DNA from 2 places in the Mesorhizobium sp. M0106 genome. Region 1 is predicted to be linked to the other one. Evidence: riboswitches for the same ligand, from Rfam matches in the RefSeq annotation. Region 1 holds a riboswitch; the other holds the start of a gene.
The links. Region 1 has a riboswitch for cobalamin ahead of NKJ55_RS11265 (CbtB domain-containing protein). Riboswitches for the same ligand answer to the same signal wherever they lie in the genome.

Region 1 (8,846 bases):
CACCGCGCCTCTGCCTCCCCAGCAACCCTCTCAGAACTCGATGCCCTGCTGCGCCTTCACGCCGGCGGAGAAGTGGTGCTTGGTCACGCCCATCTCGGTGACCAGATCGGCCGCCTCGACCAATACCGGTTTGGCGTTGCGGCCGGTGACGACGACATGCAGGCCTTCGCGACGCGCCTTCAGCGCCGCTACCACCTTTTCGACGTCGAGATAGTCGTAACGCAGCGCGATGTTCAGCTCGTCGAGCACCACGAGGCTGATCGACGGCTTGGCCATCAGCTCCAGCGCTTTCGCCCAGGCAGCCTCGGCCGCCGCGATGTCGCGCTTCAGGTCCTGTGTCTCCCAGGTAAAGCCCTCGCCCATGGCGTGCCAGACGACACGGTCGCCGAAGGCGGCAAAGGCGTCTTTCTCGCCGGTATGCCACTTGCCCTTGATGAACTGAACGACGCCGACGCGCTTGCCATAGCCGAGCATCCTGAGCGCCAGCCCAAAGGCGGCCGTGGTCTTGCCCTTGCCCGGTCCGGTGTTGACGATCAGCAGCCCCTTCTCGACCGTCTTGGCCGCGACCTCGGCGTCCTGCACCGCCTTGCGCTTGGCCATCTTGGCGCGGTGGCGTTCTTCGTCCTTGGGATCGACAGTATCAGCCATGTCATTTCACCTTGAGCGGCAGCCCCGCCACCATCAAAAGCACGGTGCTGGCAACAGCCGCGACATCCTGATTCAACCGACCGGCGGCGTCGCGAAACCGTCTTGCCAGCGCATTGTCCGGCACGATGCCCTGGCCGACCTCGTTGGACACCACGAACCACGGCCCACGCGGCCGCGACAACACATCGGCCAGCCTCCGGCATTCGGCCTCGACATCATGGTCGGCCAGCATATGGTTGGTCAGCCACAGCGTCAGGCAGTCGATCAGCACCGGCTGGCTGTCAGGCAGCGCTCCGATCGCGCCGGCAAGGTCGAGCGGCGCATCGATGGTCGTCCAGCCGGCGCCGCGCCGCGAGCGGTGCAGCGCGATGCGCTGGCGCATCTCCTCGTCATAGGCCTGCGCGGTGGCAATATAGCTCCACGGCGCCGGACAGGCCGTTACCAGCCTCTCGGCATGCGCGCGCATTCCGGAGCGCGCCCCCCCGATGGCCCCGGGGAGTGCCCCGGCAGCGCGGTCAGGCAAAGCTGTCGCGCAGGCTGGTCGCCGTGCCCGTGAAGCGTCCGCGCACCACGCCGACGACCGCGCCGAGCACCAGCCAGAACACCAGATTGGTCAGCGTCACCGCCACCACGAACTGGTGGTGCAGGCCTTCCGGGATCGCCGTTTCGAAGCTATCGGGCTGCGGCGCGCCGACGATATGCGGCGCAACGATCAACGCCACGGCAAGAGCCACCAGCGGCAGCGATCTGCGGAAGACGATAAGGCCGAGACCGGCCGCTGTCGCCAGCACTGTTGCCCACCACCAGATCTGGCGTTGGACAAGGTCGGCCGCCGGCATCGCCGGCAGTTCCGGCGGCAGGCCGAGGCCCGGCGCCAGCGTGAACGCGGCAAAGCCGGCCAGCCCCCAGAACAGGCCCTGGCGCCAATTGCCGATGCCGCCGGCGAATTCCGAAACCGCAACCAGGACCAGCGCAAAGCCGATGCCGGTGACGATATTGGCAACGACGCTGAAGCCGAAGCGTTCGAAAACGTCCGCCGGCGCCCAGCCTTCGTCTTCCGCCGGAGCCATTGCTTCAGCCGGTGCCGGCGCGGCGCTGCTCATAGCCGTCGTGCCCGCAGCGTTTTCAGCCGGTGTCGCAGGTGCCGCGGCATGGTCATGGCCGCCGCCGGCCTGTTCGTAGACTTCCGCCTTCAGGATGAGCGGCACCGTGGCATAGGCTTGCATGCAGGCGAGAGCCACGCCGGCCACAAGCCCTGCGATCGCCGCGATGAACACGACGTTGCGAAACAGTGTCATGATGTCAGCCCCTTGTTAGTGGCAGGGAAAGCCCATCGAATGGCGATAGTCGTGCGCGGCATTGTGGACCGCATCGATATGCGAGAAGCCGACAAAGCCCATGACGAAAATGCCGAGGAATGCAGCAAGCGCCAGTTGCATGAGACGCGACTGCGAGGAGGCGGAAGCGCCGAGCGAAACGGAAGCGGTATTCATGTCTTGTCCTTTCGCCCTCCACCCGAGGGCATAGAAGTCAGTTTCCTGTCGCCGGCAGGTCTCCTGGCTCGCGGATCAGCGCCCTTCCCCACCTTCCCGAAGGCGAACCTTCAGTGGCATATGGAGAGGACTACCGCACACAGTTGCGGGGGCAGCCGCGGCATTGGGCAAACAATTTCGCCCGCACCGCATTCCCTCTTGGTTCCAAACGGAACCGACGACATCAGCGACTATAGGCAGAATCGCCGCGCCCGGCAAACCAAATTCCGCCGGATCGTGTGGCGAATGCGCCGCCTCGCCAAGTTCGCAGACCGGCGCCGCGATTGACAATTTTCGCAGCCGGGTGTCGGCTGGCGGTGGGGAGGAAGCCGGCATGCAACCCAGCCCGAACAAGCGATCCCTACAACGGCCTGACGCGGCCCGAGCCGACGCTGCCGTCAAACAGCCTATTGGGACATCGCAGCCTATCAGCGCGATCTCGAGGCCATCTGGTATCGCAACTGGCTGCTCGTCTGCCGCGACGCGAAGCGCTCGCCGATCCGGCCGCCGATATCGACAACATCGTCGCGTTCGGTACCCAGGTGCTGGAGGAGGATGCTGATATCTGCGAGGTCAACCAGATGGGCCTGCGCTCGATGCGCCACAAGGCCGGCGTACTGATGCCCGAGGAATACGACTTGCACCGCTTCCACAACTGGGTGCGCGAGCGCCATGCGGCGCTCACACATCAAAGCGATTTGGGCAGATAGCGCCAGGTGACGAAGCCGCAGGCCACCGCCAGCAGGCCGAGCGTCGCGAAAACAGCGCCCAGTCCGAAAAACGCCAGCACGCCGGCCAAAGGCTTTCCGGCTCTGGCCTAAAGCAGCTCTGATGCCGACCGGCGCCAACACGACGCAAGGCCCTGCTTCTTTTGACGGTGGCAACCGTGATAGTCGTCTTGCCGGGGCTGAACCAAGACAGCGAGACCATGAGCATCGACACGCCGAGCGCAGCCGTTCAGGATCAACCGAAGTCGAAGCGCATCGCCGCTATCGACATTGCACGCGGCATCGCTTTGCTTGCCATGGCGAGCTATCATTTCACCTGGGACCTCGAATTCTTCGGCTACACCGATCCCGGCCTCACCGCCTTCGGCTGGTGGAAAATCTACGCGCGCTGCATCGCCTCGAGCTTCCTGTTCCTGGTCGGCATCAGCCTCTATCTCGCCCATGGCAAGAAAATCCGCTGGACCGGCTTCTGGAAGCGCTTCGCCATGGTTGCCGGGGCAGCGCTCACAATATCGCTGGTCACCCGCATCGCCACGCCCGACGGCTTCATCTTCTTCGGCATATTGCACGAGATCGCGCTCGCCAGCCTGCTCGGCCTGGCGTTCCTGCGCCTCCCGGCGCTACTGACGCTTGCCGTGGCGGCCCTCGCTATTGCCGCGCCTTTCTACCTGCGATCTGAGCTTTTCGATCATCCGGCTTTGTGGTGGGTCGGCCTGTCGGCGACCAACCCGCGCTCCAACGACTACGTTCCACTGCTGCCCTGGTTCGGCGCCGTACTTGCCGGCATCGCGGTTACCAAGCTCGCCACCACCTCCGGCGCGCTGACGCGGCTGTCGGCCTTGGCGCCTGGCCGCTGGGCAAATCCGCTGGTCTTCATCGGCCGGCACAGCCTTGCCTTCTATTTGATCCATCAGCCGGTGCTGATCGGCTCGGTCTGGCTGTTTTCGCAATTCATGCCGGCGCAGGCCGAAACCAGGGAGGTGCGTTTTCTGAAATCCTGCCAGATATCCTGCGAGCAGGCACGCGACACCGAGTTCTGCTCCAGCTATTGTGCCTGCATGCTGGACACTCTCCAGGGCGAAGCCTCGCTTGACCGGCTCTACAGCAACGACCAGTCCCCGGAGTGGAAGGCGCATATTGGCGAGCTCGCCGGCACCTGCACCGCCCAAACCGAGGCGGCGGAACCGGGAACGCGCTAATCGAGGGAGGACAATAATGAGCGACAGTCACCCGAAACCCGTGCAGCAAAATCCTGGGCAGCCGAAGCTGGGGCACATCCCATGGCCGCCGCTGATCTATGTCGCCGCCATCATCGTCAGCGTCGCGCTAGGGCTGTTCTATCCGCTGCCGTGGATCGGCGATCTTCTCGGCGACATCCTGTTCGCCGCCGGCCTTGTGGGGTTGGTGGCGGTTGCCGCGCTCTGGTTCACGGCAATCCGCACCATGATCCGCGCCAAGACGACGCTCAACCCGAACGGCGTGCCTGACCATCTGGTGACCACCGGACCCTTCGCCGTCAGCCGCAACCCGATCTACCTCGCCAACACGCTGCTGCTGGTCAGCCTCGCCTTTGTCACTGGGATCGCCTGGTTCCTGCCGCTGGCAGTCATCGCGGCGTTCCTGACGCAGAAGCTGACGATCGAGAGCGAGGAGAAGGTGCTGACGGCCAAATTCGGCAAGAAATACCGGGACTACGCCAAAAGGGTGCGGCGCTGGATTTGAGCCGAGGCTGACACCGGCTTAGGTGGTGACGCCGAGCTCCACCAGCCGCTCGACACAGGATTCCTCGGCCTGGTCGAGCTCTGCCAGGGTCTCTTCGAGGTCGCGGCGTTTCTGGCGAAGATCCTCGCGCTTTTCCTCGATGCGTTTGATCATCAGCTTGAGCTGGCCTACCTCGCCGGGCGGCTCCCTGTACATCTGGATGATCTCGCGGATCTCGTTGATCGAGAAGCCGAGCCTTTTTCCCCGCATGATCTGGCGGATGAGATGCCGGTCCGACGGACGGAACAGCCGCGTGCGGCCGCGTCTTACCGGCTGCACCAGCCCTTCGTCCTCGTAGAAGCGCAACGTCCGCGTCGACACGTCGAATTCGCGGGTCAGCTCCGTGATCGAATAATATTCCCGCATCGTCACTCCAATGCCCCGGCCACGCCGCGAGTTCCAACTGGCCGGCGCCGCCAGCGCCCAGGCGCGTACCAGAATCGGCGGACAAGGCACCTTTCAAAGCCTCGCATGGCATTTACGTAAAAGTCAATTGAGGTGACGTTCAGCGCACGCCGAACCACCATGTGGCGAGCCCGAGAAAGGCAAAGAAACCGACGACATCGGTGACCGTGGTGACGAAAACCGCCGAAGCCACAGCCGGATCGATCTTGAAGCGGTCGAGCAGCAGCGGGATAAGGATGCCCGCCAGAGCCGCCACGAACATATTGATGATCATCGCAGCCGCAATGATGCCGCCGAGATTGCGATCGTGGAACCAGGCAGCAGCGACGAGGCCGATCAGGATGGCAAAAATGATGCCGTTGATGAAGCCCACCCCGATTTCGCGGCGGATGATGCGGCCGGCATTGTAGATGTCGAGGTCCCTGGTCGCCAGCGCCCGCACCGTGACCGTCATGGTCTGCGAGCCGGCATTGCCGCCCATGCCGGCGACGATCGGCATCAGCACCGCCAGCGCCACGATATGCTCGATGGTGCGGTCGAACAGGCCGATCACCGAGGCCGCCAGGAAAGCCGTCAAAAGATTGACCAGCAGCCACGGCACGCGCGAGCGCGAGGTCGAAAAGATGCTGTCCGAGAGTTCTTCGTCGCCGACGCCGCCCATGCGCAGCAGATCTTCCTCGGCCTCCTGCTGGATGACGTCGACGACGTCGTCGATGGTCAGCACGCCGACCAGCCGCTCGTTCTCGTCGACGACGGCGGCGGACAGAAGATCGTATTGTTCGAATTCGCGTGCCGCCTCCTCCTGGTCCATGGTGGCCGGGATGGCATGCCTGGTCTCATGCATGACCTCTTCGACTTTGACCGAGCGCTTGGTACGCAGGATCTGGTCGAGGTCGATGGCGCCGAGCAGCTTGAAGCTCGGATCGATGACGAAGATCTGGCTGAAACGGTCGGGAAGATTGTTGTCCTCGCGCATGTAGTCGATGGTCTGGCCGATCGTCCAGAACGGCGGCACCGCGACGAACTCGGTCTGCATGCGGCGGCCGGCGGTCTCTTCGGGATAGTCGAGCGAACGCCGCAGCCTGATCCGCTCGGTGAACGGCAGCTGCGACAGGATCTCGTCCTGGTCCTCCTGGTCGAGGTCCTCGAGAATGTAAACGGCGTCGTCGGAATCGAGCTCCTGCACCGCCTGGGCGATCTGCGCATTGGGCAGACTGTCGACGATGTCGCGGCGGATCGCCTCGTCAACCTCGGTCAGCGCGGAAAAATCGAAATCCTTGCCCAGCAATTCGACCAGCGCGCGTCGCTGTTCCGGGTGCAGGGCCTCGAGCAGGTGGCCGAGTTCCGACTGGTGCAGATCGTCGACTTCGCGCTTCAGCGTCAGTGTATCGCGATCGGCGATCGCGGCACCGATCTGGGCGAGGAACGACGACAGGATGACGCCGTCCTCGTCATAGATGTCGGCGCGGCGCTCCTCGGCCGCCCTGGCGCCGGTCATCTGTTCGTCCCTCCCGCCATCGGATTTCCGGATAAGGTGCCTGTCAGGTCTAACGCATGACCCTGACAATCGGAATCGATTTTGCGAAAGGACCATGCACAACGACAAATTGCTACAGCGCCGTTCGCGCGTCCAAACGACGCGGCGCATACCGGATGGTAGGAGGAGAGGACGTTCTACAAACCTGCGGCGCTGCAAACCTTCGCGGCGGCAGGTAAAGGGCAGCGTATCTCCCCGACCCGGTCAACCAGATGGGCAGATCGACACTGATTCAAAACGGCGAGGCCGACAGTGCGAGGGCCTCGCTGGTATTGGACTGGAAGGCTTCCCGATCAGGCGGCGTGGCGCTTGGCCTCAGCCGCATAGCGGTCCAGGAGACCGCTCCAGCCACCCTCGGATTCGAAGGCCTCGCGCATCGCCTCTGCGGTTTCGCCCATGTTCTCCAGAAGCCTGTGCTCGAGTTCCACACGCGTCGCGTTCTCGCCAAGCGCGACAAAGCGGATCTCGACTTCGGTCAGCAATGCCGGATCGTAGCGCCAGCCGGCTCCAATGCGCCAGGCGAGCGTCAGCCTTGACGGCGGATCCCAGGCGAGAACCTCGCCCCAATCGCATTGTGACCCATCCTCGCCGATCTCGTACCAGCGGCCGCCGGCTTTCGGTTCGATCACCGCGGTCGTCAGGGCGGATTTGCCGATCGAGTGCGAAGCCGGCCACCAGCGCCCGAATCCTGTGGTGAACATATCGAATGCCTTGTCGAGCGGCACCTCCACCGTCACCGACTTCCTGACCGGCGCGGGCTTGATCATGGTCGTCATTTCCTGTTCTCCTTGCTGTTGTCGACTTCCCGTTTGAAGGCGTCGAGCGCATCGCCCCACATGCGGTCGAGCCAGGCGCGCATCTCGCCGAGCCCATGCGGGTCGAGATGATAGATGTTGCTGGCACCTTTCGGCTCTGCGCGGACCAGCCGGGCTTCCTTCAAGACCTTGAGGTGCTGCGATACCGCCGGCTGCGAGACCGGAAGCACTCGCGTCAGATCTATGACCGAGCGTGGCCGATCGGCGATGAGCTCGAACACCTTGCGGCGCGTCGGATCGGCCAAGGCCACCATTCCTGCATAATCATAAATCATGACTTATGATAAGCTAAAACTTATGATAAGTCAACCGAGGGCGTGGCGGGCCCGTGTTCAAGCAACCGGCCGGCTCGGCCCCGAGGCTCCGGGGCAATTCCTTCACGCGGGGGCATGGACAGCGATGCGGATGCAAGACTGCTCAGGGAATCGATCCACCGCATGCGGGCCGGCCGGCAAATGTCGACCACCGGGGAAAAGTAAACCTGGCGGCAAGGTTTTTACCTTATCGGTGTATGTGTCTCTCCGGCGAAACGTTAAGAACGGGTAAATTGGTTTGGCCCTAACCACGGAAGCCTCTCGCTACAGGCCCTCCGCCCTATGGCAATCGCGCCTCTCCTTGTTCATGGCGACATACGTTTTAGGCGCATCTGCACTATATCCAGAAGTATTCTATACGTCAGCCTTAATCTATTCTCACAAATTTCTTGTTGGCATTCCGGTGTTGTTTATCGGTGGCGTCTGCTGTACCGCGCTAATCCATGGCCGGCGGCAACCGGTTCGCTACGCACTGGATTTGGTTCAAGGGCGCTGGCGCGGTTGCCTGCTGGTGCTGCTGTTCTTCTTTGCCAGCTTGACCGCGTTCTCTACCTACAAGATCGCCATCCCGTCCGTCGTCCCATACTATGCCGACAACTGGTTGGCCGACGCTGATGAATGGCTGCACGGGATGCCGCCATGGGAGATCGTCCATAAGCTCGACGGCAACAATTGGTCGTTCGTCGTCTTCAACAGCTACGAAGTCATTTGGTTTTACCAGTGGTTCGGCACCATCCTTTTCGTGTCGCTCTGGTCGGACGAGATTGCCCGCATCCGCTATCTCTGCGCAGCAGCGCTGACGTTGTCCGTCCTCGGAACGGTCTTGGCCCTGGCGCTGGCATCGGTCGGACCGGTTTACTACCACCACTTTGTCGGCGTGGATCGCTTCCACGGATTGAATGCGGCCCTGGACAGGCTGGACCACAGTTACATGGTGCGGGAACCCGCGGCATATCTCCTGATGGCTTACCAAAGCGGCCGGCCAAGTCTTGGCGGCGGCATCTCGGCCATGCCAAGCATGCATGTCGCCTTTGCCGCATTGAACGCCTATTTGCTGTCATCGATCAATCGCTGGCTTGGCGTTCTGGGTTGGACCTTTGCAGCCC
Region 2 (8,846 bases), on a different contig from region 1:
TTACGCAATCGGCGTGGCCAGTCCGGTTTCTGTCATGGTCAACACGTTCGGGACAGCGAGGGTTGAGGAAAGAAGGATCGAGCGCCTCATTCTTGAGTTGTTTGATCTCAGACCGAAGGGCATTATCAAGATGCTTGATCTCTTACGCCCTATATACCGCAAGACCGCGACCTATGGCCATTTCGGCCGTGAAGAGCCTGACTTCACCTGGGAGAAGACAGACAGGGCCGACGAATTGCGTCGCGAGGCAGGACTTGCCGCCCCGTGAGGGGCTGGCGCTGAACGGATTGGCAAGCGGAAAGGCCATTCCCACTGGCCAGACCCGCCCGCGGCCGGCATGCCAGAAAGCCGGTGGGTTTTTTGGCGGAGACATGAATTGATGCCGGACTATGACGTGCTTTGTATCGGAAATGCCATCGTCGACATCATCGCCCAGTGCGACGAGGCGTTCCTGGAGACGAACGGCATCATCAAGGGCGCAATGAATTTGATCGACACGAGGCGCGCCGAACTGCTCTACAGCCGCATGGGTCCGGCCATCGAAGCCTCGGGCGGCAGCGCCGGCAACACGGCGGCGGGCGTGGCCAGCTTCGGCGGCCGCGCCGCCTTCTTCGGCAAGGTCTCTAACGACGCGCTCGGCGAAATCTACGCGCATGACATCCATGCCCAGGGTGTCGCCTTCGACACCAGGCCGCTTAACGGCGAACCTCCGACGGCGCGCTCGATGATCTTCGTCACGCCGGACGGCGAGCGCTCGATGAACACCTATCTCGGCGCCTGCGTCGAGCTCGGCCCGGAAGACGTCGAGGCCGACAAGGCGTCGGGCGCCGCGGTCACCTATTTCGAGGGCTATCTGTGGGACCCGCCGCGCGCCAAGGAGGCGATCAGGCAGACGGCTAAGCTCGCCCACGCCGCCGGGCGCGAAGTGTCGATGACATTGTCGGACTCGTTCTGCGTCGACCGCTACCGCGACGAGTTCCTCGATCTGATGCGCTCCGGCACCGTCGACATCGTCTTTGCCAACAGCCACGAGATCAAGTCGCTCTACCAGACCGCGTCTTTCGACGAGGCGCTGGCGCTTATCCGCAAGGATTGCAAGATCGCCGCCGTCACCCGTTCGGAAAAGGGCTCGGTCATCGTGCGCGGCGACGAGACGGTCACCATCGAAGCCACCAGGATCCGCGAGCTGGTCGACACGACAGGCGCCGGCGACCTCTACGCCGCCGGCTTCCTCTACGGCTACACGCAAGGCCGCAGCCTGAAGCAGTGCGGCGATCTCGGCTCGCTGGCGGCCGGGCTGGTCATCCAGCAGATCGGCCCAAGGCCAAGGCAGAATCTGCGCCGAGAGGCCGAGCAGGCGGTATTGCTGTAGGTGGGGAGCCAAGAACCAGCTGCCCACCCTTCTTAATCCAGCCCGAGCCTTTTCTTCAGTTCCGCATTCTCCTTGCGGAGACGATCGGCAAGCAGGCTCTTTAGCCGCTTGTTTTCTTCCTCGAGCGCGACGAGATCCTTCAGCCCGTCACTGTCCGCCGCCGGCGCCGCCGCCTTCTTCCAAAGATAATATGTCTGTTCCGAGATGCCGGCTTGCTTCACCGCACTCTTGAGAGTAGCGCCGCCGCCGATCGAGGTCTCGATCTGCGCCAGCTTCTGGGCACGATCCTTCGCGGAGTAGCTCTTTCGGCCTGTTCGCGCTGACGGCGGTGCTTCAGTGGCCGCGGATATCGGCTTGGCGCCGTTCTTGCGGGCAGGCGAGCTCGCCTCAGCTTCTGGCTTCCTCGACCGCCGCGCTCTCGCCTTCGGTTTTGGCGTTTCCGTTTTGTCTGCCGGTTCGCTAACTACTGCTGACCCGGTTTCCAGGGGATTGGCCATGAAATGCTCCACTCGCGGTTCGTGCAACGGTTCAGCATCAAGGACCACTACAGTAGAGTCAACAAGCTGACGATTTAACGGCTCGACTTCCTTTGTTGTCTCGGCCATCGCCGCGGCGATGTCGAAATTGCCCCAGATGGAACGTGCGGATTTTTGATAATTGCGCTTTTGTTTGACTTCCACGGTGAATGGTCGCGTCTGCCGCCTCATAGTTCCTTCCTGAATAGGAGAATGAAGTCGCCGCTCGAATTTTTGGCGCTTCCTGCTTAGCGCGGAGCATTATCGTATAGCCGCTCAACGGGCAAGTGAGGCCGGTCTTCGATGGCTGACCCATCTGGGGGATTTGAGCGGCTTCGCGCGTCCTGCGCATGCCTGTAAGGCCGCCAAGTTTTCTGGGTTAGCAGGCGCGCACTGTGGCAGCTTGGCTTGTACGGCGAGGCCATGGTTGAGTGAGGCGAAATAAATCCAGCCCCGCGGTCAATCCCGAGGCTTCCCACAATGGCGAAGAGAACATCTTCACTCGTTCCTTTTGAGCACAAGACCTTCCGTTCGCTATGGTCGACTGCACTCATTTCGAACCTTGGCACCCCAGTGGAAGGTGCGGCGGCAGCTTGGCTGATGACGAGCATCGCAGCAGTAATTTTTGATCGCCCATTCGTGCTGTGTACCAGCCCTGTGTCTTGCGCAAGTGGTCACGAACGGCTGCCGGAGCCTCGAAGACGCCCTAAAAACACATGCTGCGATTTTTGAACACGCTTGACGTGTTGATTAATTCATCCACAATGCGTGTGTTGAACACGCGAGGTGAGTTATGAACATGAAAGAGCTTAGGGTTCGACTGGGCATGACTCAAAAAGATTTGGCAGAGCAGATGGCAACGACGCAACAGACTGTGGCCCGTTGGGAAACAGGCAAAACGCAGTTGAACGTCGAGCAGATCAAGGACCTTTGTCTCACGTTGAAATGCACGGTCGAGGAGCTGCTGGGCTGGAAGATTGATGTCGAGGAGTGGCGCACGAGCCCGTTTGCAATTGCCGATGCCGAAACGCGATACGGCACGCTCAGAATCAAGACGACTATTGGCAGCCGCCAATATCCTATCGATGAAAAGGCGCGTGAATCGATTTTACGTCAGTTGAAGGAACTTCATAATCTGCGTAGAAATAACACAAGCAGGCCATGGCTGTATTGTTGGAGCCTTGACAACAAAATACTCTTGATAAATCCGCAATATGTCCGCACCATTGAGCTTATCGGTGACGATGTAGAGGAGATGCCAGAGTATTATCATCCAGAAATCTATCGGGCTTTGGATGACTGGGATAAAGGTGAGGTTTCAGGAAAGCTGAAGAAAGAATGCGATGCCATCATCGCAGAGATGGGTGATCAGGAAGCCGTGCGCATGGCCTCCTATGTTCGCGTCACATATGACGACGGAGAAGATGAGTGGAACTTCTTGGATGAAGAAACCGCTACGACTTTCTTCGGATTGGAAGCTGCGACCTTTGACGTTCCCCAGTGTAGTTTCGCCGAAGTGGAGGAAGAAGGTTACTACCGAGCGCGATACGCCAACCTTGATCGCGTCGCGGTGATGGAGGTTCCAAGCGACCGTTATCACAGATTGACCGCGCCCGAGGAAGCTTAGAACCATCCGCGAAGGGCGCATGTTACATCTCGACCTTGCGTGGTGCGTTTTCAGTACGAGATGACGTTAAGCGTAGGTAGTGGCAGGTAAGAGTGCTCGACCAGAAGCTCAACTGCCTCCTCAATATCGCTGCCGATGTGCCGCAGGACACGTCCACGGGAGCGTGGATAGGCGTGAAGTTCCTGCACTCCACGGTCCGCTCTCCCATCGCCGGTGTGTGCCCGACGCCATCTTGTGGACGAGCTTGGCCGCCTGCACCCGGTTGTATTCCGGCTTGCGGTCCGCCTGGGCGGTCCGCCGCGATGGCTATCTCCATGTCAATCGGCGCCGAACTTTGACTGCCCGCTGCTTTTGATGAATTTGGCGAGGTCCCGCGCATAATCACTCTTGGTCTTCTCCTTGAGGCCCTGTGTCGCGAACTTGTGGTCCAGCAGGGCAAACAGGTCCAAGTCCCCCTCCCGTGGCGCTGGCTTGCCCTCACCGCCCTCGGCTTCCAATTGGGGAACCGCTTCTGCGCGCTGCACCGTGGCGATTGTCCGCCCAAGACGCATTACAAGATCGAACGCCAAACCGTGCGCGTGCACGACGATTTGCCGCTCAGGCCTCATTTGGACAGGACTTGAGCTGGCCCGGTGGTTTGAGCCGGGTTACCTTGAGCCGGTGGGCTGCGAACAAGCAGTTCGAGACATTGGCCTCGATCACTTCGCAACAGGCCGCTGCGCCGGGCCTCGGGGTGCTCCCCCCGAAATCGTTGTGTCGTATCACCGAGGGCATCACGGCCAACAGTTTCCACATGGGCAACAGCCTCGCCATTGAGCCGGATGTGGTCGCGAGCAGATCACCAACGAAGCGGTCGGAAGCTCGGAGCCGAAGTTCGACGCCGAGGTGGCGTTCGCATGATGCGGGAAGCAGCACCACGGCGCTTGCCGGTAGTTTGCCGCCGGCAGCCGACGAACTCCTATCCTCCTGGACCGCTGTGCGTTATTGCTTTGATTTACCGGCCGCTCAAGGCTTCCACAGTTTTCGCTTTCGAGGCGACCTTTGGAACATGCCAACGGAAATTTAACATAACGACATAAACATTTCTTTATGCGGCGTTGACAAAGAAGCGAACTGCTGTAATTGTCTCCCGCGTCGTGGTTCTCCGTACGGCGCTGCCGCAGCGGAGCTAAGAGGGAAGCCGGTGCGATGCCGGCGCTGCCCCCGCAACTGTTAGCGGCGAGCCAACCCCACTCATGTCACTGAGGCGAATAGCCTTGGGAAGACGGGTAGAGGCTATGACCCCGCGAGCCAGGAGACCTGCCACGGCGAATTACGTCCACGGGCGGGGTGTCTCGGTGGCCGCTGCAGCCTGGCGTTCGTGCCGGCCTGCTAGCGCCTTCCTTGTCACCGACGCCCCAACCATCGGGGTCTGGCATGACTGTCTCTCAGCAAATTCCTGTAGCAACGCTCGGCGTGCCCCGCTTCGGTCGTCGGCGAGAACTGAAATTCGCGCTTGAAAGCTACTGGTCCGGAAAATCGTCCGCTGCCGACCTTCTCACGACCGCGAAGGCGCTCCGTGCCGCTAGCTGGGAGGAGCAGCACGATCGCGGCGTGTCGAAAATCCCGTCGAACGACTTCTCGCTCTACGACCATGTGCTCGACACCGCAGCCATGGTCGGCGCCGTTCCATCCCGTTACGGCTGGAATAGCGGCGAGGTTCCACTTGACATCTACGTCGCAATGGCGCGCGGCAACCAAGGTCAGACGGAGGATTGTGGGCACGGTGGTCACCAGCATGCGGCTCATCGGCCTGGCGTAACCGCGATGGAAATGACCAAGTGGTTTGACACCAACTATCACTACATTGTGCCGGAACTCAACGATGATCAGACGTTCGCACTCTCGTCGACGAAACCGGTCGATTACTTCATCGAGGCTAAAGCTCTCGGCGTTCACACACGCCCCGTCATCCTTGGACCGATCACCTTCCTCAAGCTGGCGAAATCGCCTGCCGAAGGATTCGATCCCATCGCGCTCCTGCCGCGGCTGCTGCCCGTCTACGAGCAACTCCTGCAGAGGCTGAAGCTGTCTGGAGCCGACTGGGTGCAGATCGATGAGCCAGCGCTTGTCCTCGATCTGAACCCGAACGAACGAGCTGCGTTCGAATTCGCCTATGGCCAGCTGTCGAAAGCCGCGCCCGAGCTGAAGATCATGCTGGCTACCTATTTCGGGCCGCTGGGAGACAATCTCGAAACCGCGGTTTCTCTGCCTCTGGCCGGGCTGCATATTGATCTCGTGCGCGCTCCCGAGCAGCTGGAAACGGTGGGTCGGCTCGCACCGAAGGATCTGGTGCTCTCGCTTGGCTTGATCGATGGCCGCAACGTCTGGCGTGCGAACCTGCCCGCCATTCTCGACCGCATCAAACCGATCGTCGCCGGCTGGCCCTTGGACCGCGTCGAGATCGCGCCTTCTTGCTCGATGCTGCATGTGCCGATCGACCTCCGCATGGAGACGGAACTCGACGCGGACATCAGGTCGTGGCTCGCCTTCGCGGCCCAGAAGACCGACGAGTTGGTGTTGCTTGCCCGGGCCCTGTCCCAAGGCAGGGATGCGGTGGCAGGCGCGTTGAAAGCGTCTGCCGAGGCTGCCGCCACTCGCGTGACATCCACGAAGATCCATGACCCGCTGGTTGAGGGGCGGATCGCCAGCATTGACGACAGCATGAAGCGACGAGAGAGCGCTTTTGCCGAGCGCTCCAGAGTCCAGGCCGGCACGCTCGGGCTGCCGCCGTTCCCGACGACGACCATCGGGTCCTTCCCGCAGACGCCGCAGGTACGCAGGGCGCGGGCCGCTCATGCGAAGGACCAGCTGAGCTATGTCGACTACGAGACCTTCCTGAAGAAGGAGATCGAGGCTGCAATTCGCTGGCAGGAAGAGATCGGGCTGGACGTGCTGGTGCACGGTGAGTTCGAACGAAACGACATGGTACAGCATTTCGGCGAGCAGCTGTCCGGCTTCGCCTTCACTCAGCATGCCTGGGTGCAGAGCTATGGGTCGCGTTACGTGCGCCCCCCCATCATCTTCGGCGACGTATGGAGGCCCAATCCGATGACGCTGCGCTGGTGGCAATTCGCCCAGTCGCTTACGGAAAACCCTGTGAAGGGAATGCTCACAGGCCCAGTGACCATTCTCAACTGGTCTTTTGTTCGCGACGACGTACCCCGCTCCGAGGCATGCCGCCAGATCGCGCTTGCGATCCGCGACGAAGTGACGGATCTCGAATGGTCCGGCGCAAGGATGATCCAGATCGATGAGGCCGCGTTTCGTGAAGGATTGCCACTGCGCAAGTCTGACTGGAAAGACTATCTCGACTGGGCTGTCGAATGCTTCCGGATCGCCTCAACGGGTGTAAAGGACGCGACTCAAATCCATACCCACATGTGCTATTCGGAGTTCAACGAGATCATCGACGCGATCGCTGAAATGGATGCGGATGTCATTTCGATTGAGACGTCGCGCTCGAAAATGGAACTGCTGGACGCCTTCACGAGCTCCAAATATCCGAATGAAATCGGGCCCGGAGTCTACGACATTCACTCACCACGGGTCCCGGAAGTCGGCGAGATTTCGGATCTCGTCATGCTTGCCCGCGAGCGACTGTCCGATGCCCAACTGTGGGTAAACCCGGACTGTGGCCTCAAAACACGCAAATGGGAGGAGGTCCGCCCTGCCCTCATGAACATGGTTGCTGCAGCACGCGCGCTCCGGGAGAAAGTGTAGGCCGGAAGGTTTCCTGGTTGCTCACCATGTGGTGAGTTAGCGGCTGCCGCATGTGGGCCGTGAATGTGCCAAAACGCGATCACATCCTTTGAAATAAGTCACTCGAGCGAGAAAGTGCACTTTCCTTCGGCACGTGTACTAATCGCGCAGGAATAAAGGGAACCGTTTTCTCCCTGTGACGTGTCGAGTTCGAAGGGGATGTGATTGGCGTCGAGACCGCTCCGGCCATGGGTTATCAGCATGCCAAGTGCGCTGTTCTCGATCAGTTCGTAAAGGACTTCTCGGCTCGGTTCATCGAAATGCGCGGGTACATACATGACAGGTTCCTTCACTGGCCGCCGGGTTCGCTGTTCACCGGTTGACATCCGATGGCAAGCGTTCCAACGCGGCGGCGATCTGGCGCTTCGCTGCTGAGGGCAGAGGCAGGATGGGACGCGGGGGGTCGGCACGGCAAATGTCGAGCAATTCGGCAAGTGCATAGACGACGCGAAGGCTCGAGAACTCCTTGAAGAGGCTCCAGAGCGGCGCAAGCGTGGCATCGATCCGTCGCGCTTCGGCCGCATCGCCCTGTTGCGCCGCCGTGACGATCTTCACGCAGACCTCGGGCAGGATGCCGGCGAGGACGCTGTACCATGTGTCGGCGCCGGCGATCAGGGCCTCTGCAGCGTTCCAGTCGCCGCTGTAGCCGATCGAGAACCCTTCCGGCACAGTGCGCCTCTGGTCGGCCAGATGGCTCTTGATCGCATCGCCCTTGTCTGTCGGATTCTTGATAGCGACAATCCCACCCACCTTTGCCAGGCGGCTGACGAGTGCTGGGGTGAAATGAAAATGCGTCGTTCCTGGATTGTCGTAGACGACGATCGGCAGGCCGCTCTCGCACGCCACCGTCGAGAAATGTTCGAACACCTCGTCCTCAGTGAGCGGGGTGTAGGAGGCGGCGGCAAGCAGCCCCGCGGCAGCTCCAAGGGCCTTGGCGTCCTGCGCGAACCTCACTGCTTCATCGGTGCGCAACGCGCCCACACCCACCACGACCGGCGTTCGCCCGGCGATTTCGTCCAAGGTCTCGGCGAGCGTCCGTCGCCGTTCCTCGCGCGACAGATACATGTAGGTGCCGGTGCTGCCGAGAAGACCGATGGAGTCGACCTGAGCGGCGCAAAGCCGAGCAATCAGCCTGCGCAGAGCAACGGTATCGACGCGGCCGTCACGATCGGCGGGCGTGATGGGAAACGCGGAAAGACCGCTCAGGAATGCCATGGCAAGGCTCCAGGTTTGTGCGTGAGCGCAGGACTGGCCGGACGACAGGTCATCACAAGGCGTCCAGAGCCCGCCGCAGGTCGGCGATTAGGTCATCGGCGTCTTCAAGACCCACCGAGAGACGCATGAGGTCCTCGCCGACTCCATCGGCCAGATGCGCATCCTTGCGGATCGGCTGACGAGCACGGGTCAGGCTTGCCGGATGATAGATGAGGCTGTCGGCATCGCCGAGGCTGACAGCCCGGGTGATCAGGTTGAGCCGGTCCATCATCCGCCGCGCGCCCTCGAACCCAGCGTGGAGGCCAAAGGCCAACAT

Region 2: it holds a riboswitch for cobalamin, as region 1 does, so the genes downstream of both, metE (5-methyltetrahydropteroyltriglutamate--homocysteine S-methyltransferase) here and NKJ55_RS11265 (CbtB domain-containing protein) in region 1, are expected to answer to the same signal.

The regions. Positions count from the first base shown of each region.
Region 1 is NZ_JAMYUA010000009.1:150-8,995, forward strand. Features, by position in the region: gene cobO (cob(I)yrinic acid a,c-diamide adenosyltransferase) at 31-648, opposite strand; gene cobU (bifunctional adenosylcobinamide kinase/adenosylcobinamide-phosphate guanylyltransferase) at 650-1,171, opposite strand; gene NKJ55_RS11260 (CbtA family protein) at 1,164-1,946, opposite strand; gene NKJ55_RS11265 (CbtB domain-containing protein) at 1,962-2,141, opposite strand; cobalamin riboswitch at 2,178-2,375, opposite strand; gene NKJ55_RS11270 (SRPBCC family protein) at 2,723-2,890, shown strand; gene NKJ55_RS11275 (heparan-alpha-glucosaminide N-acetyltransferase) at 3,109-4,107, shown strand; gene NKJ55_RS11280 (methyltransferase family protein) at 4,124-4,630, shown strand; gene NKJ55_RS11285 (MerR family transcriptional regulator) at 4,649-5,035, opposite strand; gene mgtE (magnesium transporter) at 5,175-6,572, opposite strand; gene NKJ55_RS11295 (SRPBCC family protein) at 6,905-7,387, opposite strand; gene NKJ55_RS11300 (ArsR/SmtB family transcription factor) at 7,384-7,701, opposite strand; gene NKJ55_RS11305 (phosphatase PAP2 family protein) at 8,048-8,846, shown strand, end outside.
Region 2 is NZ_JAMYUA010000039.1:23,782-32,627, reverse strand. Features, by position in the region: gene metK (methionine adenosyltransferase) at 1-268, shown strand, start outside; gene NKJ55_RS27585 (adenosine kinase) at 380-1,372, shown strand; gene NKJ55_RS27580 (transposase) at 1,405-2,079, opposite strand; gene NKJ55_RS27575 (MFS transporter) at 2,368-2,619, shown strand; gene NKJ55_RS27570 (helix-turn-helix transcriptional regulator) at 2,681-3,514, shown strand; gene NKJ55_RS27565 (hypothetical protein) at 3,832-4,083, opposite strand; cobalamin riboswitch at 4,635-4,835, shown strand; gene metE (5-methyltetrahydropteroyltriglutamate--homocysteine S-methyltransferase) at 4,931-7,276, shown strand; gene NKJ55_RS27555 (FMN-binding negative transcriptional regulator) at 7,375-7,593, opposite strand; gene NKJ55_RS27550 (dihydrodipicolinate synthase family protein) at 7,628-8,530, opposite strand; gene NKJ55_RS27545 (trans-sulfuration enzyme family protein) at 8,583-8,846, opposite strand, start outside.